One region of the Streptomyces sp. AK08-02 genome, then DNA from elsewhere that is predicted to be linked to it. Evidence: predicted binding sites of a transcription regulator. Region 1 holds the regulator's gene; each other region holds the start of a gene.

Region 1 (9,347 bases):
ACCTCCCAGAGCAGGTCGACGAGGTCGTCATGGGTGGCGACGCGTTCGAGGAGGGGCCGGTAGCGGTCGAGGACGCCGTCCCAGTCGGTGCCGTTCATGTCCGCGCGCCAGAAGTTGTCGCGCATGATGCGGCCGTTCTCGGCGTACATCTGCCGCCATTCGACGACCGGGTCGACGCTCTGCCGTACGCGCGAAAGGTCGACGGTGATGTTGGTGTCGCTCTCGTCGTCGTTCGAGGCACGCCGGTCGCTGGGTACGACCTTCAGCTTGCCGTCGGTCCACAGCAGAACGCGTTTGCCGTCGCCGCTGACGGCGAAGTGGTCGGCGTCCCCGGCAAGGTGTTCGATGCGCTTCTGGGCGAGGTCGTACCGCTCGAGCTCGGTCTTCGGGTCGGGGTCGTCCGGGGTGGCCCGGGAGGAGCCCAGAACCCCCCGCACGGGGTGGCGCAGCCACAGCACACCGTCCTTGGCGGCCCGGAGGTTGGAGTAGCGGGCCGCCTCGACCGGGAACGGAACGATACGGTCGGCCAGCCCGTCGAGGTCGATACGGGTCGCCGGGGCTCCCTCGCTGTCGGGCGTCTCGTCCTTGTCCGGCGCCTCGAAGGGCCGCCCGTGCCGCTGCGGCCCGAAGGGCGAGGGCGTGGTCGCGGCGAGGGTGATGAGGTGCGGGCGCGAACCGCCGACGAAGGCCAGGTCGAACACGTGCTCGTCGTAGACGGGGTCGAAGGACCGCGCCGACAGGAACACCAGGTGCTTGCCGTCGGCGGTGAACGCGGGTGAGTAGTCCCGGAACCGCAGCGGGGTCGCCTCGGTCACCGACAGGTCGGTGGTGTTGGCGAGCTTGAGCTGACGCAGCGGACTCGGCCCGGGGTGGGACCAGGCGAGCCAGGCGGAGTCGGGCGAGAAGACGAGCCCGGACGCATCACCGTCGCCACTGCTGTCGACCTCGCGCACCTCCCCCGACTCGCGCTCGACGAGCAGGACGCGCCCGTCGTGGGAGGCGACGGCGGCCCGGCTGCCGTCGGGCGCCATGGCCAGGCCGAGGACCCGGCCGAGCTGCCCGGCGGCGAGCCGGCGCGGTGTGGCCCCCGGTGCGGTGCCGGTCGCCGGGGCGAACTCCAGTGCGTCGTCGCCCTCCGCGTCCGTCACCCACACGGCCCACTCCTCGCCGTCCACGCGGAAGGCGCGGGGCAGCCGGGCCCGTACGCCGTGCCCCGAGGCGAGCACCCGGGCCGGACCGGACCGGTGGGTGACCCAGTGCACGGAGCCGCGCACGCCGATGGCGCTGCCGCGCCCGGTGTGGTCGGGCGCTCCGGACCCGAACCAGCGCGAGGCGCTCACGGGACGGGGCTGGAGATCGGCGCGCTGCCCGCCGAGCCGGATGTCGAGTCGTCGCGGCTCGGATCCGTCCAGGTCGTCGAGGAGCCACAGTTCACCTGCGGAGGAGTAGACGACACGGCTGCCGTCGCTCGCGGCGTGCCGGGCGTAGAAACTGTCGATCGGAGTGTGCCGTCGCAGGTCGGAGCCGTCGGCCAGGGAGGAGTACAGCGCCCCGACACCTTCGTGGTCGGAGAGGAACGCGATGCGCTCGCCCACCCACACCGGGTACTCCAGGTTGCCGTCCAGGTCGGCATGGAGCCGGACGAACTCCCCCGCGCCTTCGCCCTCTTGGCCATCCCCGTCGATCCACAGCTTGCCTGCCGTACCGCCCCGGTAGCGCTTCCACCAGGCGGCCTCGCGTCCCATGGGAGCGGAGAGGAGAACGGTCGCCGGCCCCTGGGCGACATCACCGACGGGCCCGTACGGCAGCACGGTTGCCGGTCCGCCGTCGAGCGGCACGGCCCGCGCCCAGGAGCGGCGCAGGCTGGCCTGTCCCTGGGTGCTGATGGCGAGGACCCGCCCGTCCGGGGTCCAGCCGCGCACCTGGGTCCGCCAACTGCCCCAGTAGGTCAGCCGTCTGCTGGATCCGCCGTCGATCGGGGCGACATGCACCTCGGGTGCGCCGTCGCGGGTGGAGGTCCAGGCGAGGCGGGTGCCGTCCGGGGAGATACGGGGATGGTTCACCGGCACGTTGTCGGCGCTGACGCGCCAGGCCCGGCCGCCGTCGAGCGGGGCGACCCAGACGTCGTCCTCGGCGGTGAAGGCGACCGAGTCGCCGTGCAGATGCGGAAACCGGAGATACGCAGGCGAAGAGGGCTGAGTCACCCGATCACCCTAAGCAACGATCAGGCCCCCGGACAGGGGTTTGATCACTTCCTTGCCCACGCGGGAGCGCTACTTGCCCTCGACGGGCAGGCAGCTCGGGTCCTTCTGGCACCAGATGGTCCTCGTCACGGTGACAGTGACGGTCGGCGCGGGCCGCCCGTTGTCCGGCGGGCGCCAGGTCGCCGACGGGGTACGGGTCGGCGTGCTGGGTGCGTCGCAGTTGCCGAGGCCGCTGACCCGGAAACGCTGCTTGCCACCGACCTTGGCGGTGAGGTCCCCGCGTACGCATCTGCCGTTGACCGCCCGTGTCACCTTGCCGGTGACGGTGATGTCCTTGCCGTCCCCGGTCTTGCCCCGGCAGTCGACGCTCGCGACGGCGTTCGCACTCGGCGACGGTGAACTCCCGGACCCGGACGCCTTGTTGCCCTTGCCGTTGCTGTTGCCGCCGTTGACCGAGGCCGTGCAGCTGAGCCACTGGACGTCGACGTCGCGCCGCTCCAGTTCGTTGGTCGCGGTCTGGTCGGTGGTGAAGGCCACGGTCGCCGATCCGAGTCCACCGGGATCACAGGCGACGACACCGCCCACGGCGGCCACCACGAGTCCGGCCGCCGCGACCACCGTGCGGCGCCTGTGTGGCCGATGCCAAATCCGCCTCAGAGCCCCCATGAAGGGCAGCCTGCCACCGCCCCGCCCCACGGGGAAGGTCGTTAACCGGACAGGAGCCACAGTAGGCAGGAGAGAGACGCCGGGAGCCAGACGCTAGGACCAGCGCCCGGTGCGGCCGAGCAGCAGCGCCGTGGCCGCCGTACCGGCGGTGGAGGTACGCAGCACACTGGCCCCGAGCCGGTACGCCTTCGCCCCCGCCTCCTCGAAGAGGGCCAACTCCTCGGGGGAGACGCCGCCTTCGGGCCCGACGACCAGCACGATGTCGCCGGTGGAGGGGAGTTCGGCGGTCGCGAGCGCCGCGCTGCCGTACTCGCGGTCCTCGTGCAGTACGGCGGCGAAGTCTGCTTTGGCGAGAAGCGCGGCAACCTGTTTGCTCGACGCGGCGTCCGCGACCTCCGGGAACCGCACCCGGCGCGACTGCTTGCCGGATTCCCGGGCGGTGGCCCGCCACTTGGCGAGCGCCTTCAGCCCACGGTCCCCCCGCCACTGGGTGACGCACCGCGAGGCGGCCCAGGGCACGATGGCGTCGACGCCGGTCTCGGTCATCGTCTCGACGGCCAACTCGCCCCGGTCACCCTTGGGAAGAGCCTGGACGACGGTGATACGAGGAGACTGGACGGCTTCCTCGACGACCGGCCCGAGCCGCAGCACCAGTTGGTCCTTGCCCTCGGCGGCGACGACCTCGCCCTCGGCCCAGCGCCCGGCGCCGTCGGTGAGGACGACGGTCTCACCGGCCCGCAGCCGCTTCACGGAGACGGCGTGGCGCCCTTCGGGCCCGTCAAGAACGTACTGGCGGACATCGGGCAACCGCTCGACGACGAACACGGGAGCGGTCACGAACGCTCGCCCCCGCTCAGCAGCGCGTCCCGCGCGGACTCGATCTCGTCCACCAGCACCCGCACCAGTTCCCCGGCCGGAAGGTCACGGGCCATCCGGTGCCCCTGTCCCGCCCACAGCGCCATGCCCTGCGCGTCGTCGGCCTCGGCGGCCTTCTTGCGGAGCGGCGAGGTGAGGTGGTGGACCTCGGGATAGGCGGCCGGCGCGTACGGGCCGTGCTCGCGCAGGAAACGGTTCACCAGGCCCCGGGCGGGCCTGCCGGAGAACGCGCGCGTGAGCTCCGTACGGACGAAGAGCGGGTTGGTCAGCGCCTGTTTGTGCAGGGCGTGGGCGCCGGACTCCGGGGTGGCGAGGAAGGCGGTGCCGAGCTGGGCGGCGCTCGCGCCCGCGGCGAGGACGGCGGTGATCTGGCTGCCTCGCATGAGCCCGCCGGCGGCGACGAGGGGGAGGTCGACGGTCTCGCGGACCAGGGCGATGAGGGCGAGCAGCCCGACAGCGGACCCGTCCGCCTCGGGGTTGTCACGATGGGTGCCCTGATGGCCACCGGCCTCGACGCCCTGCACGATCACCGCGTCGGCCCCGGCCCGCTGCACGGCAAGGGCCTCTTCGGCGGTGGTCGCGGTGACCAGGGTGAGGGTGCCCGCTCGCCGCAGGGATTCCAGTACGTCGCTGCTGGGCACCCCGAAGTGGAAGGAGACGACCGGGACCGGGTTGTCGAGAAGCACCGCGAGCTTGGCGTCGTAGCCGTCGTCACGTCCGCTGTCCGGGTCGCCCAGCTCGGTGTCGTACCAGGTCGCCTCACCGGCGAGCTGATGGGCGTAGACCTCGACGGCGGCGGGGTCGGCACAGTCCGGCTGCGGCATGAAGAGGTTCACGCCGAAGGGGCGTCCGGTGAGCTTGCGCAGCTGCTGGATCTCCTTGTACATGCCGTCCGCGGTCTTGTACCCGGCGGCGAGGAACCCGAGCCCACCCGCATCCGCGACGGCGCTGGCGAGCCGCGGGACGGAGACGCCGCCCGCCATGGGCGCCTGCACGATCGGATGAGGGAAGAGATCGGTCAGTGCGGAGGACATGACGGCATGTTGTCACGTCCTCCGCACAAGTCCGAATCAGCCCTTCGGCCCTCGCTCAGCGGCCGTTGAAGGCGTCCTTCAACCGCGAGAACAGCCCCTGCTGCCCAGGCTGGAACTGCCCCGTGGGCCGCTCCTCGCCCCGCAGCAGCGCCAGCTCGCGCAGCAACCGCTCCTGCTCGGGATCAAGCTTCGAAGGGGTCATGACCTCGACATGGACGATGAGGTCACCGCGTCCCCCGCCCCGCAGGTGCGTGACACCCCGGCCGTGCAGCGGAATCGACTGCCCGGACTGCGTGCCCGGACGGATGTCGACCTCCTCCAGCCCGTCGAGCGTCTCCAGCGGCACCTTCGTGCCCAGTGACGCCGCCGTCATCGGAAGGGTCACCGTGCAGTGCAGGTCGTCCCCGCGCCGCTGGAACTGCGAGTGCGGCAGCTCATGGATCTCGACGTACAGGTCACCGGCGGGACCACCACCGGGCCCCACCTCACCCTCGCCGGCGAGCTGGATCCGCGTACCGTTGTCGACACCTGCGGGGATCTTCACGGTCAGGGTCCGACGCGACCGCACCCGCCCGTCGCCCGCGCACTCGGGGCACGGGGTCGGAACGACCGTCCCGAACCCCTGGCACTGCGGGCAGGGCCGCGAGGTCATGACCTGGCCCAGGAAGGACCGCGTCACCTGGGAGACCTCACCGCGCCCGCGACACATGTCGCAGGTCTGGGCCGAGGTCCCCGGCGCCGCGCCCTCACCGCTACAGGTGGCGCACACCACGGCCGTGTCGACCTGGATGTCCTTGGTGGTCCCGAAGGCGGCCTCGTCCAGCTCGATGTCGAGCCGGATCATCGCGTCCTGGCCGCGCCGCGTACGCGACCTCGGCCCCCGCTGGGACGCCGTTCCGAAGAACGCGTCCATGATGTCCGAGAAGTTCCCGAAGCCACCGGCGCCGAAGCCGCCCGCGCCTCCGCCGCCCGCCTGCGAGAGGGGGTCGCCGCCGAGGTCGTAGACCTGCTTCTTCTGCGGGTCCGACAACACCTCGTACGCGGCGTTGATCTCCTTGAACCGCTCCTGCGTCTTCGGATCGGGGTTGACGTCCGGGTGCAGCTCGCGGGCGAGCCTCCTGAACGCCTTCTTGATCTCGTCCTGGGACGCGTCGCGGCGCACGCCGAGTACGGCGTAGTAGTCCGTGGCCACTTAAGACTCCGCCAGGATCTGTCCGACGTACCGTGCCACTGCGCGTACCGCTCCCATCGTTCCCGGGTAGTCCATGCGGGTCGGTCCGACCACGCCGAGCTTGGCCACTGCCTCGCCGCCCGAACCGTAACCGACCGACACGACGGACGTGGAGTTGAGTCCCTCGTATTTGTTCTCGTGACCGATTCGTACGGTCATGCTCGAATCCCCGGCCTCACCAAGGAGTTTGAGAAGTACGACCTGTTCCTCCAGGGCTTCCAGAACGGGTCGGATAGTGAGGGGAAAGTCATGTCCGAAGCGGGTCAGATTGGGCGTTCCGCCGATCATCAGCCGCTCCTCGGTCTCCTCGACGAGCGTCTCCAGAAGGGTGGAGAGCACCGTCGCGACCGTCCCCCGGTCCTCCGCCTCGAAGGCGTCCGGGAGATCCTGCACGAGCTGCGGCACGTCCGCGAACCGACGGCCCGCGACCCGGCTGTTGAGCCGCGCGCGCAGATCCGCCAGGGACACCTCCCCGAAGGGCACCCGGCAGTCGATCATCCGCTGCTCCACCCGGCCCGTGTCCGTGATCAGCACGAGCATCACGCGCGCGGGAGCGAGCGAGAGGAGTTCCACGTGCCGCACGGTCGAGCGGGTGAGCGACGGATACTGCACGACGGCGACCTGCCGCGTCAGCTGGGCGAGCAACCGGACGGTCCGCCCGACCACGTCGTCGAGATCGACGGCGCCGTCCAGGAAGTTCTGGATGGCACGCCGCTCGGGCGCGGTCATGGGCTTGACGCCGGCGAGCTTGTCGACGAAGAGCCGGTAGCCCTTGTCGGTCGGGATGCGCCCGGCGCTGGTGTGGGGTTGGGCGATGAAGCCCTCGTCCTCCAGCGCCGCCATGTCGTTGCGGACGGTCGCCGGTGAGACCCCGAGGTTGTGCCGCTCGGTGAGCGCCTTGGACCCGACCGGCTCCTCGGTGCCGACATAGTCCTGGACGATGGCGCGCAGCACTTCGAGCCTGCGTTCACTGAGCATCGCGCACACCTCCAGCTGTCGTCCCCTGAGTGCCTACCCCGGTAACCGGGCTTCCGCACCGACCTGCACTGCTCTTCGGCTCTCCATTGGCCTTCCCTGGCACTCTTCGTGCCCGAGTGCCAGACTTCCCCGGCCCAGTGTACGGCTGTCGGGTACGCCCCCGGCAAGGGCGGCCCGCGCCGACCTGCCGACCTGTACCGACCTGTCCTGCGATGTCGTGTCCTCGGCAACCCTCTCGGCCCCACGACTCGCACCGCTTCCGCCCGCTGCGGCTAGCGTCGCCGTATGAAGGTGACTTGGGAAGAGCCGAGGTGGGGCGACCTGGGATGGGAGCGCCTGGCGGCCGGGGTGGGGCGATGCCGGCTGCCGGTCTGGGACTGCACGGTGGGGCTGGTGACCGGGCCGGCCGGCGCCCTGCTGATCGACGCCGGATCGAGCCTCGCGGAGGGCGCGAGGCTGCGCCTGGAAGCCCAGTCGCTGGCCGGGCGCCGAGTGGACTTTCTCGCACTCACGCACCCCCATTTCGATCATGTTTTCGGGGCGGCGGCGTTCGCGGGTGCGCATGTCCTGACGGCCGGGGGTGCGGACGGCTCAGGAAGCGAATTCGGGCAACTGGGGCGCGAGGCGTTGTGCGCGGACGCGGTACGCAACGGCCTGGACGTCCGCGCGGCCGAGGAGGCGGCGGACACACTGATCGTCCCGCATCAGGAGATCCGCAGAAGCCTCACCGTCGAACTGGGCGCCGGCAGGGAAGCCACCCTCTGGAACGTGGGCCCGGGCCACACCCGCAACGACCTGGCGGTAGTAGTACGCACCAAGGCCGCCACCGCCACCCCCACCAGCAACAACTCAACCACCGTCTTCTGCGGCGACCTGGTCGAGGAGTCGGGCGAACCCCAGGCGGGCCCCGACGCCGTACCGTCGCACTGGCCGGCGGCCCTCGACCGCCTCCTCGCCCTGGGCGGCGAGGACGCACTGTACGTACCCGGCCACGGCGCGGTGGTGGACGCGGCGTTCGTACGGGCCCAACGGGACGCCCTGGCACGGCGTTTCGGCGTGTCGCGGGAGCCGGTGACCTGACGGCACGACCGCTTCTCCTATCGTCATCCGAATGCGCCAGTACTCTCCGGACCTGACCCCACCGTGGAAGAAGCCCAAGCCCGTGCCGCAGGTCCCGGCGGACCCCGGCCTGGTGGTCGAGGAGCCGGGTACGGGCTTCTGCGGCGCGGTGATCCGCTGCGAGGCGGGCACGGTCACCCTGGAGGACCGCTTCGGCAGACACCGGGTGTTCCCGCTGGAGCCGAGCGGCTTCCTGCTGGAGGGCAAGGTGGTGACCCTGGTCCGCCCGACCGGGTCACCGGCCGCGTCTTCGGTACGTCCGTCCCGTACCGCTTCCGGTTCGATGGCGGTTCCCGGTGCCCGCGCACGGGTGGCCCGGGCGGGGCGGATCTACGTGGAGGGCCGGCACGACGCCGAACTGGTCGAGAAGGTGTGGGGAGACGACCTGCGGGTCGAGGGCGTGGTCGTCGAGTACCTGGAGGGCATCAACGACCTCCCCGCGATCGTGTCCGAGTTCGCCCCCGGCCCGGACGCCCGCCTGGGCATTCTGGTGGACCACCTGGTCCCGGGCACCAAGGAGTTCCGGATCGCGCGGTCGGTGACGAGCGAACACGCGCTGGTGGTCGGGCACCCGTACATCGACGTGTGGGAGGCGGTGAAGCCCACGTCACTGGGCATCCCCGGCTGGCCCCGCATCCCACACGGACAGGACTGGAAGACGGGCGTGTGCCGGGAACTGGGCTGGCCGCAGAACACGGGTGCGGTGTGGCAGGCGATCCTGGCGAGGGTGAGTTCCTACAGGGACCTGGAACCGGAGCTCCTGGGCCGCGTGGAGGAACTGATCGACTTCGTGACAGCACCACCAGAAGCGTGACTGCGCGAAGCGCGAGCTCCCTTCCCACCCACCCACACCCCCCAGCCCCGGCCCGCATTTCCAGCTCCGGCCCGCATTTCCAGCCCGTCCGGCGTTTGAGGACAAGGCCCGTTCAGGGCCGGAGCGGGGGTCTGGGGGCGCAGCCCCCAGGAACGGGATGGGACGGGTAGGGGCGGCGGGGGCGAATCCCAGCCCGTCAGTCCACCAGGTCCCGAACCACCGCGTCCGCCAACAACCGCCCCCGCAACGTCAACACCGCCCGCCCCTCCCCATAGGGCCCCGCCTCCAGCAACCCCTCCCGCAACGCCCGCCCCGCAGCCCCCAGCCCCGCCTCCCGCAACAGCGCCAACGGCACCCCCTCCCGCAACCTCAGCTCAAGCAGAATCCGCTCGACCCGCCGGTCCTCCTCCGACAGCACCTCACGC
Region 2 (9,347 bases), on a different contig from region 1:
GGCCACGTCGGCGAGGCGGTAGGCGGCCAGTGAGCGGGCGAAGTCGTCCTTGACGTGGAGGACCACCGGAGTCCAAGTCGGTGTTCCGTAGGTCGAGTTGATGTCGTCCGCCACCCGCTGCACCTCGGCCGTGTAGTCACGGTAGACCGCCAGGTCCTGGCGGGAGGGGTACGCGAAAGCCACGTGCACGACCCGCTCGCGCCACTCCGGGTGGTCTTCCAGTAGCTGCCGGTACGCCAGCAGGCCCCGCACGATGTTCTTCGACAGCTCCGTACGGTCCACCCGCACGATTGTCCTTCGGTCACCGTCGCCGCCGATCTCCTCGCGCAGGGCGGTCATCCGCTCCTCGACGTCCGGCTCGTGCGCGCGCCTGCGCAGGAAGTCCGCGTCCGCGCCCAGACCGTGCACGCCGATCCGTGTGTCGCCGATGCCGCCGACCAGGTCCGTACAGCAGGCGGTGAACGCGTCCGCCCACCGCCGGGTGAGGAAGCCGAGGCGGTCCGCGCCGAGCATGCCGCGAAGGAGCTGCTCGGAGATGTCGTACGGCAGCATCCGGAAGTAGTCCGCCGGTGCCCACGGTGTGTGTGAGAAGTGGCCGATGCGCAGATCCGGGCGGAGCGAGCGCAGCATGCCCGGGACCAGGCACAGGTGGTAGTCCTGGACCACCACCGACGCGCCCTCGGCCGCCTCCGCCGCCAGTGCCTCGGCGAACGCCCGGTTGTAGGCCTCGTACGACGCCCACTGACGCCGGAACTCCGCGTCGAAGACCGGCTCCAGCGGGGTCTGGTACAGCATGTGGTTCACGAACCACAGCACCGAGTTGGCGATGCCGTTGTAGGCGTCGGAGTGCACCGTCTCGTCGATGTCCAGCATCCGTACGTGCTGCCCGCCGGTCGCGTCCACGGACAGCCGCCGGCCGCCGTGAGAGCGTCGCACCGCCTCACGGTCGCCGTCGGACAGCGCCGAGCACACCCACAGGGAGCCTGTGTCGGTGCCGATCGCGGACAGGCCGGAGACCAGCCCGCCGCCACCGCGCCTGGCGGCCAGCGAGCCGTCCTCCTGCACCTCGTACGAGACCGGGCCGCGGTTGGACGCGACCAGTACCTGCATGGAAGCCGTGGAAGCCATACGCCACAACCTAGCCCGGCCCGGAAACACTCAAACGTACACACGTACGCCTCAGCCGTATACAAGCCGCCCGGGCCGGTGCACCGGCCCGGGCGGGGCCAGGCGCGGGCTAGGCGGCCTTTCGCCTCGCGTACTCCGCGATCTCCGCCATCGGCGGGCGTTCCTCCGTGTCCACCGAGTACGTCCGGGGCTCGAAACCGTCCTCTCCGCGCTCGAACTGGGTGAGCGAGGGGCGGATCAGATGGCCCCGGGCCAGCCGGAGCTGCGCGGTGCGGTAGATCGCGGCGGACATCCGGCCGAGGGCCTGGCCGTCCTGGTGGCGGTGCTTGCGCACACCCACGTCGACCTGCGCCAGCGCGTCCAGGCCCACCAGGTGCAGGGCGTCGATCAGCATGCCCAGCTCGACGCCGTAGCCGACGGGGAACGGGAGCTGTTCGAGGAGTGAGCGGCGGGCCGCGTACTCGCCGCCGAGCGGCTGGACGAAGCCGGCCAGCTGCGGCCAGTGCATGTTGAGGAGGGGGCGGGCCATGAGTTCCGTCACCCGGCCGCCCTGGCCGGCCGCCTGACCGAGCGGGCGGTCGTACATCGCCTTGACGAGGTCCACACCGGGGTCCGTGAGCAGGGGGCCCACGATCCCCGAGACGAAGTCCGACGAGAACTCCTTGAGGTCCGCGTCGACGAAGCAGACGATGTCGCCGCTGGTGACCAGGAGCGAGCGCCACAGGACCTCGCCCTTGCCCGGTACGGCCGGGATGCGCGGCAGGATGTCGTCGCGGTGGACGACCCGGGCGCCCGCCGCGGCGGCCACCTCGGAGGTACGGTCGGTCGATCCCGAGTCGATGACCACGATCTCGTCGACGAGCGGGACCTTCAGCATCAGGTCACGGCGGATGACGGCGACGATCTCACCGACGGTCTCCTCCTCGTTGAGCGCGGGCAGTACGACACTCACCGTGGCGTTCGAGGAACGCTTCGCGGCGATCAGCTTCTTCAGCGGGCGGTCGCGGGCGGACCAGGAGCGCGTGCTCAGCCAGCGTTCGACGTCTTCCAGCACGTGCGGCTCTCCCTTACGTTGCATGGGGGGAAGCGCGATCTTGTATCTCGCGGTTCGGACGGCTCCCACCACCATCCAAGCCTTCGGTTACAGTCTTGAACAACGCGGGTGACCATCGCATGTCCGAGGTCACCTCTGTTCACAACCTCACAACTTCATACCGCTCATCCAGAGGGGCAGAGGGATACGGCCCGATGAAGCCCCGGCAACCCTCCAGCCGATCCTGTCGCATCTCATGTGGCGAGGCTCCCGGCTCGGGAAGGTGCCAAATCCGTCTCATGGCGAAACGCGTCGTGAGGAAGATGAGGAAAGGGCTTCGCCTCCATGGCTGCGCAAACTGTCGAGAGCACCGAGAGCACCACTTCCGGCTCCGTCACCCCTGTTGATCTCGGCCCCGCCGCCGCACTCTCCTGTCGTGAATGCGGTCACCGGGTCCCCCTCGGTCCGGTGTTCGCCTGCGAGGAGTGTTTCGGCCCGCTGGAGATCGCCTACGACTTCGCCGTCCACTCGGCGGCCGACACCGAGGAACTCCGCAAGCGCATCGAAGCGGGACCCGCGAACATCTGGCGTTACGCGCCCCTGCTGCCAGTTCCCGCGAACGTCGCCGAGAAGCCGAACATCAACCCCGGCTGGACCAAGCTCGTCCAGGCCGACAACCTCGCCCGCGAGCTGGGTGTCGACGCCGGCAAGCTCTTCGTGAAGGACGACTCAGGCAACCCGACGCACTCCTTCAAGGACCGGGTCGTCGCCCAGGCCCTGGAGGCCGCCCGCGCCTTCGGCTTCACCACCCTCTCCTGCTCCTCCACGGGCAACCTGGCCGGTGCCGTCGGCGCCGCCGCCGCCCGGGCGGGCCTGCGCTCCTGCGTGTTCATCCCGCACGACCTGGAGCAGGGCAAGGTCGTCATGGCCGCGGTGTACGGCGGCGAGCTCGTCGGCATCGAGGGCAACTACGACGACGTGAACCGCTTCTGCTCCGAGCTGATCGGCGACCCGGCCGGCGAGGGCTGGGGCTTCGTCAACGTCAACCTGCGCCCGTACTACGCGGAGGGCAGCAAGACCCTGGCGTACGAGATCTGCGAGCAGCTCGGCTGGCGGCTGCCGGACCAGCTCGTCGTGCCCATCGCCTCCGGGTCGCAGCTCACGAAGATCGACAAGGGGCTGCAGGAGCTGATCAAGCTCGGGCTCGTCGAGGACAAGCCGTACAAGATCTTCGGCGCCCAGGCGGAGGGCTGCTCGCCGGTGTCCGTGGCCTACAAGGCCGGGCAGGACGTCGTACGGCCGCAGAAGCCCAACACCATCGCCAAGTCGCTGGCGATCGGCAACCCGGCGGACGGGCCGTACGTGCTGGACATCGCGCGGCGGACGGGGGGAGCGGTTGAGGACGTCAACGATGAGCAGGTCGTTGACGCGATTCGGCTGCTCGCGCGTACGGAGGGGATCTTCGCGGAGACCGCCGGTGGGGTGACCGTGGGTGTCACGAAGAAGCTGATCGAGAACGGGTTGCTGGACCCGACCCTCACCACTGTTGTGCTGAACACCGGGGACGGTCTGAAGACGTTGGACGCGGTGGCGGACGTCGGCCTGACCGCGACCATTCGGCCCAGCCTTGAGTCGTTCCACGCGGCCGGACTCGCGTAAGAGGTGTTTCGTTCGTCTGCGGGCTCGTGGGGGCTGGTCGCGCCCACGCGGCGGTAGCCGCAGATCCAGCGCAGCCCCGCGCCCCTAGGTATGTCACCTGACCGGAGGTTTTCACCGTGAGCGTTTCTGTCCGCATCCCTACCATCCTCCGCACCTACACCGGTGGACAGGCCGAGGTGACCGCCGAAGGGGGGAACCTGGCCGAGGTCATCGCCGATCTGGAGAAGAACCACACCGGGATCGCCGCCCGGGTGCTCGACGACCAGGGCAAGCTGCGTCGCTTCGTCAACGTGTACGTCAACGACGACGACGTCCGCTTCGAGCAGGGGCTGGAGACGGCGACGCCGGACGGTGCCGGGGTGTCGATCATTCCCGCGGTCGCCGGCGGCTGATACCCGCGAGTAGTAACCGTCGGTAACATCGATTACCGAGAGTTCATCGAATTGCCCCCTCCGTGAGAGAAGCGGAGGGGGCAATTCTGTATGGTTGAGCGCGGTACAGTTGGGGAAGCCGCACCATCTCGCTCGCCGCACGCGTATTGATTCCTGCCGCGCACCCAACGAGAAGTAGCCAAAGTGTGCAGGCATTTTGCGTTCTTTGTTCTCTTTGTGGGGCCCGGCTTGCCCTGAATCCGCGTGAATTCTCCGCATATTTCCTGACCTGGCGTGCCCGGATTTCTCGTCCAATTGACCTGTTGCAGAGGGCAGTTGGACAGATACATTCGGCCGCGGTCGACGCGTTCCGGCGCACACCTCCACCGGTTGGGGGGGTGAGGTCTGACCCGGATCCGCGAAGTGCGGATCCGTGCAAGGGCCAGTAATAGGGGAGTTAGGCATGGCTCAGGGCACCGTCAAGTGGTTCAACGCGGAGAAGGGGTACGGCTTCATCGCGGTCGACGGTGGTGCGGATGTTTTCGTCCACTACAGCGCGATTCAGATGGACGGCTACCGCACCCTCGAGGAAGGTCAGCGGGTCGATTTCGAGATCTCGCAGGGCCAGAAGGGGCCGCAGGCGGACATGGTCCGTCTGGCGATCACCTGAAGCACGCGCCGGAGCACGCGCAGCGACGTTCTTCTTCCTTCATCGAAGGATTTCGATGGGCTCGTACCTCGTGGGACCTCACGGGGTGCGGGCCCATCGGCATGTCCGCAGGTGATGTCCGCAGGTGATGTCCGATGCCGCTTCGGTGTTGCTACCGGGCCGTAGCCACCCCCCTGTTCACCTGCGGATCTTCGAGAGCCGCTTGCACTCGGCAGGGGCGAGTGCTAATCATTGGCGTTAGCACTCTGAAGGTGAGAGTGATAACGAAGGACCGGGTGGGTGAGGCCCGCAGGCCAGGTGGTGCAAGGAATCACCAGGGCAGGCAGGCCGTCCGTCGCGGGCGCCAGCGCGGTCCGGAGCAATCCACCCCAGTCCGGGAGGACCACTTCACATGGCCAAGATCATCGCGTTCGACGAGGAGGCACGGCGCGGTCTCGAGCGCGGGATGAACCAGCTCGCCGACGCCGTCAAGGTCACCCTCGGCCCCAAGGGCCGCAACGTCGTCCTCGAGAAGAAGTGGGGCGCCCCCACGATCACCAACGATGGTGTTTCCATCGCCAAGGAGATCGAGCTCGAGGACCCTTACGAGAAGATCGGCGCCGAGCTGGTCAAGGAAGTCGCGAAGAAGACGGACGACGTAGCCGGTGACGGCACGACGACCGCGACCGTCCTGGCCCAGGCGCTGGTCCGCGAAGGCCTGCGCAACGTGGCCGCGGGTGCGAACCCGATGGCCCTGAAGCGCGGTATCGAGAAGGCCGTCGAGGCCGTCTCCGGTGCGCTGCTCGACCAGGCGAAGGAGGTCGAGACGAAGGAGCAGATCGCTTCGACCGCCTCCATCTCCGCCGCCGACACGCAGATCGGCGAGCTCATCGCCGAGGCGATGGACAAGGTCGGCAAGGAAGGCGTCATCACCGTCGAGGAGTCCCAGACCTTCGGTCTGGAGCTGGAACTCACCGAGGGCATGCGCTTCGACAAGGGCTACATCTCGGCGTACTTCGCGACCGACATGGAGCGCATGGAGGCGTCGCTCGAGGACCCCTACATCCTCATCGCCAACTCCAAGATCTCCTCGGTCAAGGACCTGCTCCCGCTCCTGGAGAAGGTCATGCAGTCGGGCAAGCCGCTGCTGATCATCGCCGAGGACGTGGAGGGCGAGGCCCTCTCGACCCTGGTCGTCAACAAGATCCGCGGGACCTTCAAGTCCGTCGCGGTCAAGGCCCCAGGCTTCGGTGACCGCCGCAAGGCGATGCTGAACGACATCGCGATCCTCACGGGTGGCGAGGTCATCTCCGAGGAGGTCGGTCTCAAGCTCGAGAACACCTCCCTGGACCTCCTGGGCCGTGCGCGCAAGGTCGTCATCACCAAGGACGAGACCACGATCGTCGACGGCGGCGGCTCCGCCGACCAGGTCGCCGGCCGGGTCAACCAGATCCGCGCCGAGATCGAGAACTCGGACAGCGACTACGACCGCGAGAAGCTGCAGGAGCGCCTGGCGAAGCTCGCCGGCGGTGTTGCGGTCATCAAGGCCGGTGCCGCGACCGAGGTCGAGCTCAAGGAGCGCAAGCACCGCATCGAGGACGCCGTTCGCAACGCGAAGGCGGCCGTCGAGGAGGGCATCGTCGCCGGTGGTGGCGTGGCCCTGCTGCAGGCCTCCTCGGTCTTCGAGAAGCTGGAGCTGACGGGTGACGAGGCGACCGGCGCGAACGCCGTACGTCTCGCCCTGGAGGCCCCGCTCAAGCAGATCGCCGTCAACGGTGGCCTTGAGGGCGGCGTCATCGTCGAGAAGGTGCGCAACCTTCCCGTCGGCCACGGCCTCAACGCCGCGACCGGTGAGTACGTCGACATGATCGCCGAGGGCATCATCGACCCGGCGAAGGTGACGCGCTCCGCGCTGCAGAACGCCGCGTCGATCGCCGCGCTGTTCCTCACCACCGAGGCCGTCATCGCCGACAAGCCGGAGAAGGCGGGCGCCGGCGCCGGTGCCGGTGGCGGCATGCCGGGCGGTGACATGGACTTCTGATCGACCTCTGGTTGATCACCGTCCTTCGTACCGAGGGCGGCACCCTTCCCCACGCGGGGAGGGTGCCGCCCTCGGGCGTTTGCGGGGCCCTGAGTCAGCCCCCGAGGTGTCGCCCGTAGTGGCCGGGATCACAGCAGGCGTCCCGGGCGGGAGGAATGGAGGGCCGGAGGGCTGTAGTTGATGCACATGCAAGCAGTTGTGCGTAACCGCATCTCCCGCTCGTTTCCCGTTCCCTTTCCACCCGTCCCGTTTCCAGGAGCCCCCACGTGACAGCCCCCGCCCAGACCTCCCGCGCGGCCCAGATCCTGTCGCGGCCCGTCACGCTCAACGGCCTGACCGTGCCGAACCGGATCGTGATGGCGCCGATGACGCGCAAGTTCTCGCCCGGTGGTGTCCCCGGTGAGGACGTGGTCTCGTACTACTCGCGCCGCGCGGGCGCCGGGGTCGGTCTGATCGTCACCGAGGGGACGTACGTCGGACACGACTCCGCCGGTGACAGCGACCGCGTACCCCGGTTCCACGGCGAGGAGCAGCTCGCGGGCTGGGCGAAGGTCGCCGACGCCGTGCACGCGGCCGGCGGGAAGATCGTGCCGCAGCTGTGGCACATCGGCATGGACAGGGCGGCCGGGCAGCCCCCGTTCGTCGACGCCCCGCCGGTCGGCCCGTCGGGTCTGCGGCTGGACGGCACCGCCGGCGCCGGCAAGGAGATGACGCAGGAGGACCTGGACGACGTCATCGACGCGTTCGTCGCCGCCGCGGTGGCCGCCGAGCGCATCGGCTTCGACGGGGTCGAGCTGCACGGCGCCCACGGCTACCTGATCGACCAGTTCCTGTGGTCCACCACCAACCGCCGCACGGACGCGTACGGAGGTGACCTGGTCGCCCGTACGAAGTTCGCGACGGAGATCGTGGCCGCCGTACGCGAGGCCGTGTCCGCGTCCTTCCCGATCATCTTCCGGTACTCGCAGTGGAAGTCGGGCGCCTTCGACGCGCGCCTCGGCGAGACCCCAGAGGAGCTGGAGTCGATCCTGACCCCGCTCGCGGCGGCCGGCGTCGACGCCTTCCACGCCTCCACGCGCCGCTACTGGCTCCCGGAGTTCGACGGCTCGGACCTCAACCTGGCCGGCTGGACGAAGAAGCTCACCGGCAAGCCGACGATCACCGTCGGCTCGGTCGGCCTCGACGGCGACTTCATCCGCGGGTTCGCGGGCGAGGGCTCCCCGGTCAAGAGCATCGACGACCTCCTGGACCGCCTGGAGAACGAGGAGTTCGACCTCGTCGCGGTCGGCCGCGCGCTGCTCCAGGACCCGGAGTGGGCGGCGAAGGTCCTGGAGGGCAGGACGGGCGAGCTGACGGCGTACGACGCGTCCGCGCTGGAGTCGTTGAGCTGAGCCTGCGGCCAAGCCGGGCTGAGCAGGGAGCAGGGAGCAGGGAGCAGGGAGCAGGGAGCAGGGAGCAGGGAGTAGGGAGTAGGGCCGGGGACTGGAAACGGAGCATCGGCTTCCGTGCCGGTCCCCGGCCCGCTGTCGTCGTGAACGCGCACCAGAAGGGCAGCAGGTCTGCCCGTGCGGATCTTGCCGCGACCTCTGCGCTGTCGTAGAACGGGAAGCAAACTCCCTCGCTTCGGAAGAGGACTCGCGTGCATCACCTAGGACATGGACACGCTCGCAGGAGCGGACAGCCCTCGACCGCGTCGCGTGTCGGCACGCCTCGCGCGGGACTGTCGAGCGCCTGGCTGACCCACTTGCAGCGTGTCGCGGCCAACGGGAGTGGACGCGGCGACCGTGAGGAAGAGGTCGCGGACCACGCCCAGGTGCAGCGCGTCGCCGTGGACAACGCCCTGCAGTCGCCGTGGCGCCCGCTGGAGCCCGGCCTTAAGAACGAGATGCAGGCACGTTTCGACGGCGCCGACTTCAGCGGGGTCAGGGTGCACGACGGAGCCGCCGCGCGGGAGGCGGCGGCGGCCGTCGAGGCCAGGGCGTTCACCACGGGTCAGGACATCGTCGACGGTGGCGGGATGAGCCAGAAGGACTGGGCGCACGAGCTGGCACACACGCTCGACCAGCAGAAGGGGCCCGTCCCGGGCGTGGACAACGGCGCCGGTCTGAGCATCTCGGAGGAGGCGGACAGCGGCGAGCGTCACGCTGTCGACACGGCGGAACGGGTCATGCAGGGGCCCGCGCCCGTCCAGCGGATCGCCTCCGACGGCCGGACGAACGATGGCGGCGCCAGGACGAACGATGGCGAGCAGCACCAGCACGGGCATGCCTGCGGGCATGACGTGCAGCGGGTCGCGACCGGTGGTGTCGCGACCGGTGGTGTCGCGGTCCAGCGCACCCGGCGGGTGACCCCGGAGGACGTGGAGGCGGCCCGGTCGGCTTCGGCCCTGACACGGACCGCCCGGCTGCTGCGGTCGCAGGGCAAGGACGACATGGCCGCCAAGCTGGAGAACCAGCTGGAGGTATC
Region 3 (9,347 bases), on a different contig from region 1:
GAGGGAGAGCGCGGTGCGGCACGGAGCGCTCGCGAGAACTCGGCCAAGGAGGTCTGCATGCGATGCCCGGTCCGCGCGCAGTGCGCGGCACACGCGCTGGCGGTGCGCGAGCCGTACGGCGTGTGGGGCGGTTTGACCGAGGACGAGCGCGAAGAGCTGATGGGACGGGCCCGCAACCGGCTGGTGTCGGCGTCGGCCGGTGGCGGGGACCTCGACTCGAACAACTGAAGGAACGTTTCTCTCGGTGCGGCCCGCATGAGCACGCGCACGCGTGCCCACCCGCTCAGACCCGGTCCGCCGCCCGCGCGAGTTGGTCCAGCGTCGCCGCGACCGCCGGCACCTGTGCCAGATCGGGCAGGGTCAGCGCGACGATCTCCCGCCGGACCGCCGGTTCCAGCGTCACGATGCGCGCACCCCGCGGCCGTACGGACTCGACGGCGAGCCGGGGCAGGACCGCCACGCCCAGACCCGCGCCCACCAGACCGACCACCGCGGGGTAGTCGTCGGTCGCGAAGTCGATGCGCGGGGTGAAACCCGCGCCCTCGCATGCCTCGACCAGCTGGCCCCGGCAGCGCGGGCAGCCGGCGATCCAGGACTCGGCGGCGAGTTCGGTCAGGGCGACGGACTCGGCGCGGGACAACCGGTGCCCTTCGGGTACGAGGCCGACGAGCCGGTCGGTGAGAAGGGGGCGGACCACCAGGTCGTCCCACTCACCGGCGCCGGCCGCTCCCTCGTAACGGAAAGCGAGCGCCACGTCGCAGTCGCCCTCGCGCAGCAGTTCGACCGAGTGCGGGGGTTCGGCCTCCTCCAGGGAGACCCGGGTGCCGGGGTGAGCGGCGCGCAGGGCGGCGAGGGCCGTCGGGACGAGGGTGGAGCTGCCGCTGGGGAAGGAGACCAGCCGGACCCGGCCCGCCCGCAGTCCGGCGATCGCCGCGACCTCCTCCTCCGCCGCCGTGAGGCCCGAGAGGATGCCCGCCGCGTGTCGCACGAGGGCCTCGCCCGCCTGGGTCAGGCGCATCTCGCGCCCGCTGCGGATGAGCAGTGGGGTACCGACCGAGGCTTCCAGTGCCTTCATCTGCTGGCTCACGGCGGGCTGGGTGCAGCCCAGTTCGCGGCCCGCCGCCGAGAAGGAGCCGGTGGCGGCCACGGCGCGCAGGACACGGAGATGACGGGCTTCGATCATTTCTCGATCATAAGTGATCCTTTGATTCTGTGGAGAATAATGCGTCGACACTTTGGGGATGAGTGACTTAGCGTGTGGTCGTGGTCATGAATGCGATGGGTGAAACGGCGAGTGCGGGGGCGAGAGTGGTGATGAAGGTGTTGTCCGTGAACGTGGGTCGTGCGCAGTCCGTGCCGTACACGGACCATCCGCAGGGCACCGGCATCGACAAACGGCCGGTGGACGGGCCGGTGCGGGTGGCGGCGCCCGGGCCCAAGGGGATCGGCGGCAGCGGTCTGGCCGGAGACGCGGTGTGCTCGAAGCAGCACCACGGCGGCGACGAACAGGCGGTGTACGCGGTCGCGCGCGAGGATCTCGACGCATGGGAACGCGAGCTGGGCCGCCCGCTGCGCGACGGGATGTTCGGCGAGAACCTCACCACGCGGGGCCTGGACGTGTCCGGCGCGCTGATCGGCGAGCGCTGGCGGATCGGGTCCGAGCTGGTCCTGGAGGTCACCAGCGGACGCATCCCCTGTGCGACCTTTCAGGGCCATCTGGGTGAGAAAAGGTGGGTGCGGCGGTTCACGGAGCGGGGTGCGCCGGGCGCCTATCTACGGGTGATCGAGCCGGGCGAGATACGGGCGGGCGACCCGGTCGACATCGTGCACCGGCCGGATCACGAGGTGACGGTCGCCCTGTACTTCCGGGCCCTGACGACCGAGCGGACTCTGCTGCCACGGCTGCTCACGGCCGGTGCGGCGCTGCATTCGGAGGCGGCGACGGCAGCCGCCTCGTATGTGAGGAAGTACGGCTGACTCGCAGGTGGGGCACGGCCGCTGACAAGGGATTACCCGGAGTGTCCTGGCGGGGACTTCACGATCGGGAGGGAGCGTGCAGGGGGCGGACGGGCACAGCCCGGGTCACTAATCTTGCGCCATGACAACGGCTTTGATTACGGGATCCACCGCGGGTATCGGCGCCGCGTTCGCGCGACGACTGGCGGCCGACGGCCACAACCTCGTCCTGGTGGCGCGCGACGCCAAGCGGCTCGGCGAGCAGGCGACCGAACTGCACGACCGGCACGGCATCGAGGCGGAGGTGCTGAGCGCCGACCTCGCGACGGACGCCGGCATCGAGGCGGTGGCCGCACGTCTCGGGGACCGCAAGAACCCCGTCGACCTGTTGGTCAACAACGCCGGCTTCGGCAACAAGGGCCGCTATCTCGACGTCTCGATGGCGGACGAGCTGCGGATGCTCAAGGTGCACTGCGAGGCGGTGCTGCGGCTGACCAGTGCCGCGGCCGAGGCCATGCGGGAGCGGAGGCGCGGGGGTGTCGTCAATGTGGCGTCCGTCGCCGCGTTCGTGCCGCGCGGTACGTACGGGGCGTCGAAGGCGTGGGTCGTGCAGTTCACGCAGGGGGCGGCGAAGGATCTGGCGGGGAGCGGGGTGCGGCTGATGGCGCTGGCTCCCGGTTTCGTGCGTACGGAGTTCCACGAGCGGGCCGGGATGGGGACGGACAACATCCCGAACTGGATGTGGCTGGACGCGGACAAGCTGGTCGCGGCGGCGCTCGCCGATCTGGCCCGGGGTAAGTCGCTGTCGATCCCGGACCCGCGCTACAAGGCGCTGATGGGCGTGGTGAAGGTGACGCCGCGGGCACTGCTCGGCGGGATCTCGTCGAAGACGGGACGGAAGTACGGGCCTCAGTGATCTCAGTGATCTCTTTACGGGTCCTGGTGCGAGAGGTGGCGCCGCGGCTCCGGTGGGAGTATGGAGTGAGGTACCGGACCCAGGGGGGCCGGAGGCGGCGCCATGACGTTCGTACAGCTGATTGACTGCAAGACCAGTCGGTTCGACGAGATGAACCGGCTGATGGACACCTGGGTCGAGCAGACCAAGGGGAAGAGGTCCGCGACGCACACGATGCTCGGCAAGGATCTCTCGGACTCGTCGCACTTCGTCGAGATCGTGGAGTTCCCGTCGTACGAGGAGGCGATGCGGAACTCGAATCTTCCGGAGACGGACCGGATCTTCCGGGAGATGGTCGCCCTGTGCGACGAGATGCCGACGTTCACGGATCTGGACGTGGTGCGGGACGAGCAGTTGTGCGCGGACTCCTCGCGGCGGTTCTTCGAGGTGATCGCCACCAGGGGTGAACTGCCTTCGCTCAACGACCTGTTCGTGGAGAGCTACCACGACCACGACCCGTCCAACGAGCAGGATGTCATCGGGCTGGACGCGGCCCGGCGCGAGATGCAGATGTGGCGTGAGGGATTCGACTTCGCGTTCACCGTGCACGACCAGATCGCCCAGGGCGACCGGGTCTGCACCCGCTGGACGTGGAACGGGACCCAGCGCGGCGACTTCCTCGGGATTCCCAGCAGTGGCAGACATGTCTCGATGACCGGCACGACCATTCACCGGTTCGACACTGACGGGAAGATCGTCGAGGGCTGGTGGGAGTACGACCGGCTGGGGCTGATGGGGCAGCTCGGAGTGCTGGACTCCATGGAGCAGTAGGGGGCATCGGACCGCCCGCGAAGGGAGAAACCCCCCGTTCCAGCCAGGAACGGGGGGTTTCTTCGTGCCGCGTGAGCTGTTGGCTCAGTGGGAGTGGCCGTGGCCGCCGGCCGCGGCGGCCTCTTCCTCTTCCTTCTTCTCGACGACCAGGGTCTCGGTCGTGAGGAGGAGGGAGGCGATCGAGGCCGCGTTCTCCAGGGCGGAGCGGGTGACCTTGACCGGGTCGATGACACCGGACTTGACCAGGTCGCCGTACTCGCCGGTGGCGGCGTTGAAGCCCTGGCCCTTGTCGAGCTCGGCGACCTTGGAGGTGATGACGTAACCCTCCAGGCCGGCGTTCTCGGCGATCCAGCGCAGCGGCTCGACGGCGGCCTTGCGGACTACCGCGACACCCGTCGCCTCGTCGCCGGTCTTGCCGAGGTTGCCTTCGAGGATCTTCACGGCGTGGACGAGCGCGGAGCCACCGCCGGAGACGATGCCCTCCTCGACCGCGGCGCGGGTCGCGGAGATCGCGTCCTCGAGACGGTGCTTCTTCTCCTTCAGCTCCACCTCGGTGGCGGCGCCGACCTTGATCACGCACACGCCGCCGGCCAGCTTCGCGAGGCGCTCCTGGAGCTTCTCGCGGTCCCAGTCGGAGTCCGTGTTCTCGATCTCGGCCTTGATCTGGTTGACGCGACCGGCCACAGCGCCCTTGTCGCCGCCACCGTCGACGATGACCGTGTCGTCCTTCGAGATGGTGACGCGGCGGGCGGTGCCCAGCACGTCGAGGCCGACCTGGTCGAGCTTGAGGCCGACCTCCTCGGCGATGACCTCGGCGCCGGTGAGCGCGGCCATGTCGCCGAGCATCGCCTTGCGACGGTCACCGAAGCCGGGGGCCTTGACCGCGACCGCGTTGAAGGTGCCGCGGATCTTGTTCACGACCAGGGTCGACAGGGCCTCGCCCTCGACGTCCTCGGCGATGATCAGCAGCGGCTTGGAGGAGTTGGTCTGGATGACCTTCTCCAGCAGCGGCAGCAGGTCCTGGATGGAGGCGATCTTGCCCTGGTGGATCAGGATGTACGGGTCGTCGAGGACGGCCTCCATACGCTCCTGGTCGGACACCATGTACGGGGACAGGTAGCCCTTGTCGAAGGCCATGCCCTCGGTGAAGTCGAGCTCCAGACCGAAGGTGTTGGACTCCTCGACGGTGATGACACCGTCCTTGCCGACCTTGTCCATCGCCTCGGCGATGAGCTCGCCGACCTGCGTGTCCTGCGCGGAGAGCGCGGCCACGGCGGCGATGTCGGACTTCTCCTCGATCGGGCGGGCGGTCGCGAGGAGTTCCTCGGACACAGCCTTGACCGCCGCGTCGATGCCCTTCTTCAGGGCGGCCGGGGAGGCGCCGGCGGCGACGTTCTTCAGGCCCTCGCGGACGAGCGCCTGGGCCAGCACGGTGGCGGTGGTCGTACCGTCACCCGCGATGTCGTTGGTCTTGGTCGCCACCTCCTTCACCAGCTGGGCGCCGAGGTTCTCGAACGGGTCGTCGAGCTCGACCTCGCGGGCGATGGTGACGCCGTCGTTGGTGATGGTGGGAGCGCCGAACTTCTTGTCGATGACGACGTTGCGGCCCTTGGGGCCGATCGTCACCTTCACCGTGTCGGCAAGCTTGTTGACGCCGCGCTCAAGGGCGCGACGGGCGTCCTCGTCGAACTTCAGGATCTTCGCCATGGGAGCGGTTCAGCCCTCTCGGAAATGTGGGTGAAACGAACTGCGCCCCCAGCACCCGGCTTGTTGAGAGTCGCGGGGGCCAGGGGCGCAGTTCACTGCAGTGCTGGTAATGCTGATGAATCCGGGTGAATTACTTCTCGACGATCGCGAGCACGTCGCGAGCCGAGAGGACGAGGTACTCCTCGCCGTTGTACTTCACTTCGGTGCCGCCGTACTTGCTGTACAGCACGATGTCGCCGGTCTTCACGTCGAGCGGCAGGCGCTCGCCGTTCTCGAAGCGGCCCGGGCCCACTGCCAGGACGACGCCCTCCTGGGGCTTCTCCTTGGCGGTGTCCGGGATGACCAGGCCAGAGGCCGTGGTCTGCTCGGCTTCGAGCGGCTGGACCACAATGCGGTCCTCGAGCGGCTTGATGGCAACCTTGGAGCTGGTGGTCGTCACGATCCGACCTCCCCCTTCGGAGATCTCACGGGGTTAACTGTCTGAGGTGGCGACCAGGTCGATCCGTCGTCGCGGGTGCCGGACCTGCCCGTCGCTGTTGGCACTCTCCAGGGGGGAGTGCCAGAACTGAGACTATGACTGCGATTAGCACTCGGTCAAGCGGAGTGCCAATGTCGCCGACGGTTCGGCGGGCGGGGGGTCGGTGATCGTGGGTTCCGGTGAGGTGCTGTTGGTGGGTGTGGGCGCCGGTTTCCGGGGGCTCCGGCCCCAGGCCCCCGTGGTCGCGCCGGACGCGCTCGTCCTCAGACGCCGGACGGGCTGAGGAGTCTGGTCAGAGATAGTCCTCCAGGCGGCCCACGCTCAGGCCTTTCCGCTCCATCTCCTGGAGGAGTCGCACCGTCCGTTCGACCAGGGGCGGGCCGTTCAGGTCGTCGTCCGGGCCCACCAGGGCGATGGTGCCCGGGCCGAGCGGCTCCTCCCCCGGGGTCCACCGCACCACCGCCGAGGCCCCGCAGTCCGAGGCCGCTCTCAGAGTGGTCGTGTCGTAGGTGCCGTAGGGCGGGCGGAAGAGGCGGGGGCGGAGGCCGAACCGTTCGCGGAGTCTGTCCTGCTGGCCGCAGATCTCGGCGCGCTGGCCGGCGTACGGCAGGCCCCGTAGGGACTGGTGGTCCACGGTGTGGTTCTGGACGCTCGCGCCGACCTCTCGCAGGCGGGCGAAGTGGGCGTAGCCCGGGCCCACGACACGCGCCGTGAGGAACATGCTGACCGGGAGGCGCAGTTCGCGGACCAGGTCGACGAAGCGGGGGTCGCGTTCGGCGCCGTCGTCGTAGGTGAGGAAGACGACCTTGTCGTGGGTCGGGACCCGGTCGACGACCGGGGGGAGGCCGGGGCCGGCCGCGCGGATCCTGCGAGGGTGCGTGGACGGGGGCGGGGCCAGGCGCACGGGGGACGACAGGCCCCAGCGGCGGTATGCCTGCGCGTCGGTGGTCGAGGAGGAGTGTGTGCGGCTGTGGTGGGCCGCCTGGGCCGCTCTTCTGCCCAGGCGTTCGATGGGGTCCACGGACTGGGCGCAGCCGGTGGCCGTCGCCGCCAGGAGCGCGGCGGCGAGTGCGGCGGCCAGTGGGCGCGCGGTCACAGGTAGTCCTCCAGACGGGCCACCGCGTATCCCTTGGCGGTGACGAGCTTCATGAAGCGGCGGACCATGTCGGGCATCGTGCCCTTCCCGTCGTCCTCGCCGCGGAAGTGGCTGAGGACGATGTCCCCGGGGTGGAGGTCCCGGTCCCCTTCCCGGTACTCCCAGTGGTCGGCGAAGACCTCCTCGTTCCACAGCGGGACGTACTTCACGCCGCACGACTTCGCCGCGCGCAGACTGTCCTCGTCGTAGTTGCCGTACGGCGGGCGGAAGAGGGCGGGGCGGGTGCCGTAGCGCTTGGTGATCACGTCCTGCATGCCGCAGATCTCGGCCTTCTGGCTCTCGTAGGAGAGAGCGGGCAGATAGCGGTGACGGAGGGTGTGGTTGTTGAGTACGACACCCCGGTCGCGCATCTTCCTGAAGTAGCCGTAGTCCTCCTTGACCAGGTAGTCGCTGAGGAAGGCGGTGTACGGGATCTTCAGTTCGCTCATCATCCGCAGGAACGCCGGGTCCTTCTCGGCGCCGTCGTCGATGGTGAGGAAGACGACCTTGTCGCGGGTGGGGATCGTGGTGAAGACAGGCGGCAGGCCGCGCTTCTCGTGGTCGTCGACCTCGAAGCCCTTGCGGGTCGTGGGCCTCGCCCTGCGGGTGGGGGGCGCGGGGGCGGTCAGCGGGGGCGCGCTCAGGCCCCACCGCTTCGCTGCGGCGACCCGGGCCGCGTGGGAGCGGCCCAGGTTCCGGGCATACGCGTCGAGGGCGCGCGCCGGGGGTGCGTTCAGGCGCAGTTCCTGGCCCGGGGCGGGGCGGCTGCTCTTCGGCGGGGCGGCTCCTTCCGCGCAGCCCGAGGCGAGTGCGGCCATGGCGAGCGCGACGATCCCGGCACGGGCCACTGACCGCTTTTTGTCATTTTGTCCTACCGTTCGCATGGTGCCGGATCTTCCCAGCGCGGGACCCCGGATCGCGGCCGACACCGCCGCCGGAGGCACGTCGTCCACCGGCTGGCCCACAATGACCCGGTGAACGACCTCGCCGCACCCCTCTCCGCCTTCGCCGCCCTGCTCACCCCGGTGGGCCGCGCCCTCCTCGACGAGGTGCGCGGTACCGAGCCGGCCCGTGAGCTGGCCGTCGCCACCCGGCTGCGCCGCGAGCACCCCGCCGAGCTGGTCTCGGCGGCGCTCGGACAGGAGCGCCTGCGGCAGCGGGCGGTGGCGAAGTTCGGCGCCGAGGACGCCGGGCGGATGTTCTTCACGCCCAACGGGGTCGAGCAGTCGACCCGGGCGAGCGTGGCCGCCTACCGGGCGGGGCGGTTCGCGGAGTTGGGCATGACCTCGGTCGCCGACCTGTGCTGCGGGATCGGCGGCGACGCGCTCGCGCTCGCCCGGGCCGGCATCCGGGTCCTCGCCGTGGACCGGGATCCGCTCACGGCCGCCGTCGCGCGCGCGAACGTCGACGCGCTGGGCATCGGGGATCTCGTGGAGGTACGGGAGGCGGATGTCACCGATGTCGACACGACGGCGTACGACGCGGTGTTCGTCGATCCCGCTCGGCGCGGGGGGCGCGGGAGGATCTTCGACCCCGAGGCGTACTCACCGCCGCTCTCGTGGGCCGTGGGAGCGGCCAGGAAGGCTCCGCTGGCCGCGCTGAAGATCGCTCCCGGTGTGCCGCACGAGGCGATTCCCGCCGACGCCGGGGCCGAGTGGATCTCGGACGGCGGTGATGTGAAGGAAGCGGTGCTGTGGTTCGGGACCGAGCCCGGGGCCGTCCGGGCAACTCTGCTGCCCGGGCCGCGCGTTCTGGTCGGGCGGGGGCTGCCGGATCCTCAAGTACGCCCGGTGGGGCGGTACTTGTACGAACCCGACGGTGCCGTCATCCGGTCGCATCTGGTGGCGGAGGTGGCCGAGGAGGTCGGCGGAGGGCTCGTCGACGAGACGATCGCCTATGTGACGGCGGATGAGCTGCGGGACACTCCGTACGCCTCCGCCTATGAGATCACCGATCAACTGCCTTTCGGAGTGAAGAAGTTGAAGGCTCTGCTGCGGGAGCGGGAGGTCGGGGCGCTGACCGTGAAGAAGCGGGGGTCGGCGGTCGAGCCCGAGGAGCTCCGCAGGATGGTGAAGCCTCGGGGGGCCAACTCCGCGACGGTTTTTCTCACTCGGGTGGCGGGGGCGCCGGCGATGCTGGTGGGGCATCCCGTGCGGTGAGCTCCGCTGGTTGGGCGGGTTCTTCGGCTGCCGGTCCGTGGGGGCTTGTCGCGCAGTTCCTCGCGCCCCCAGCAGGCCCCGGCGGGTTCCTCGGCTGCCGGTCCGTGGGGGCTTGTCGCGCAGTTCCTCGCGCCCCCAGCAGGCCCCGGCGGGTTCTTCGGCTGCCGGTCCGTGGGGGCTTGTCGC

Evidence for each region. The regulator HrcA, encoded in region 1, represses chaperone genes, less so after heat shock. The targets are predictions, from matches to a motif close to TTNGCACTCNGNNNNNCNGAGTGCNAA.
Region 2: the regulator HrcA is predicted to act here: its motif matches at 5,099-5,125, upstream of groL (chaperonin GroEL).
Region 3: the regulator HrcA is predicted to act here: its motif matches at 5,973-5,999, upstream of groES (co-chaperone GroES).

Annotation. Positions count from the first base shown of each region.
Region 1 is NZ_JARAZV010000031.1:55,764-65,110, reverse strand. Features, by position in the region: gene PV734_RS43270 (S41 family peptidase) at 1-2,204, opposite strand, end outside; gene PV734_RS43265 (hypothetical protein) at 2,274-2,870, opposite strand; gene PV734_RS43260 (16S rRNA (uracil(1498)-N(3))-methyltransferase) at 2,964-3,707, opposite strand; gene PV734_RS43255 (nitronate monooxygenase) at 3,704-4,780, opposite strand; gene dnaJ (molecular chaperone DnaJ) at 4,836-5,972, opposite strand; gene hrcA (heat-inducible transcriptional repressor HrcA) at 5,973-6,989, opposite strand; gene PV734_RS43240 (MBL fold metallo-hydrolase) at 7,275-8,069, shown strand; gene PV734_RS43235 (DUF3097 domain-containing protein) at 8,101-8,922, shown strand; gene hemW (radical SAM family heme chaperone HemW) at 9,119-9,347, opposite strand, start outside.
Region 2 is NZ_JARAZV010000015.1:157,301-166,647, forward strand. Features, by position in the region: gene PV734_RS30265 (trehalose-6-phosphate synthase) at 1-1,128, opposite strand, end outside; gene PV734_RS30270 (glucosyl-3-phosphoglycerate synthase) at 1,238-2,182, opposite strand; SAM riboswitch class I at 2,344-2,491, shown strand; gene thrC (threonine synthase) at 2,507-3,820, shown strand; gene PV734_RS30280 (MoaD/ThiS family protein) at 3,937-4,212, shown strand; gene PV734_RS30285 (cold-shock protein) at 4,655-4,861, shown strand; gene groL (chaperonin GroEL) at 5,253-6,881, shown strand; gene PV734_RS30295 (NADH:flavin oxidoreductase) at 7,148-8,272, shown strand; gene PV734_RS30300 (DUF4157 domain-containing protein) at 8,626-9,347, shown strand, end outside.
Region 3 is NZ_JARAZV010000028.1:115-9,461, reverse strand. Features, by position in the region: gene PV734_RS41670 (WhiB family transcriptional regulator) at 1-228, shown strand, start outside; gene PV734_RS41665 (LysR family transcriptional regulator) at 284-1,183, opposite strand; gene PV734_RS41660 (MOSC domain-containing protein) at 1,315-1,977, shown strand; gene PV734_RS41655 (SDR family oxidoreductase) at 2,099-2,872, shown strand; gene PV734_RS41650 (ester cyclase) at 2,975-3,682, shown strand; gene groL (chaperonin GroEL) at 3,767-5,389, opposite strand; gene groES (co-chaperone GroES) at 5,520-5,828, opposite strand; gene PV734_RS41635 (polysaccharide deacetylase family protein) at 6,160-6,963, opposite strand; gene PV734_RS41630 (polysaccharide deacetylase family protein) at 6,960-7,886, opposite strand; gene PV734_RS41625 (THUMP-like domain-containing protein) at 7,977-9,161, shown strand.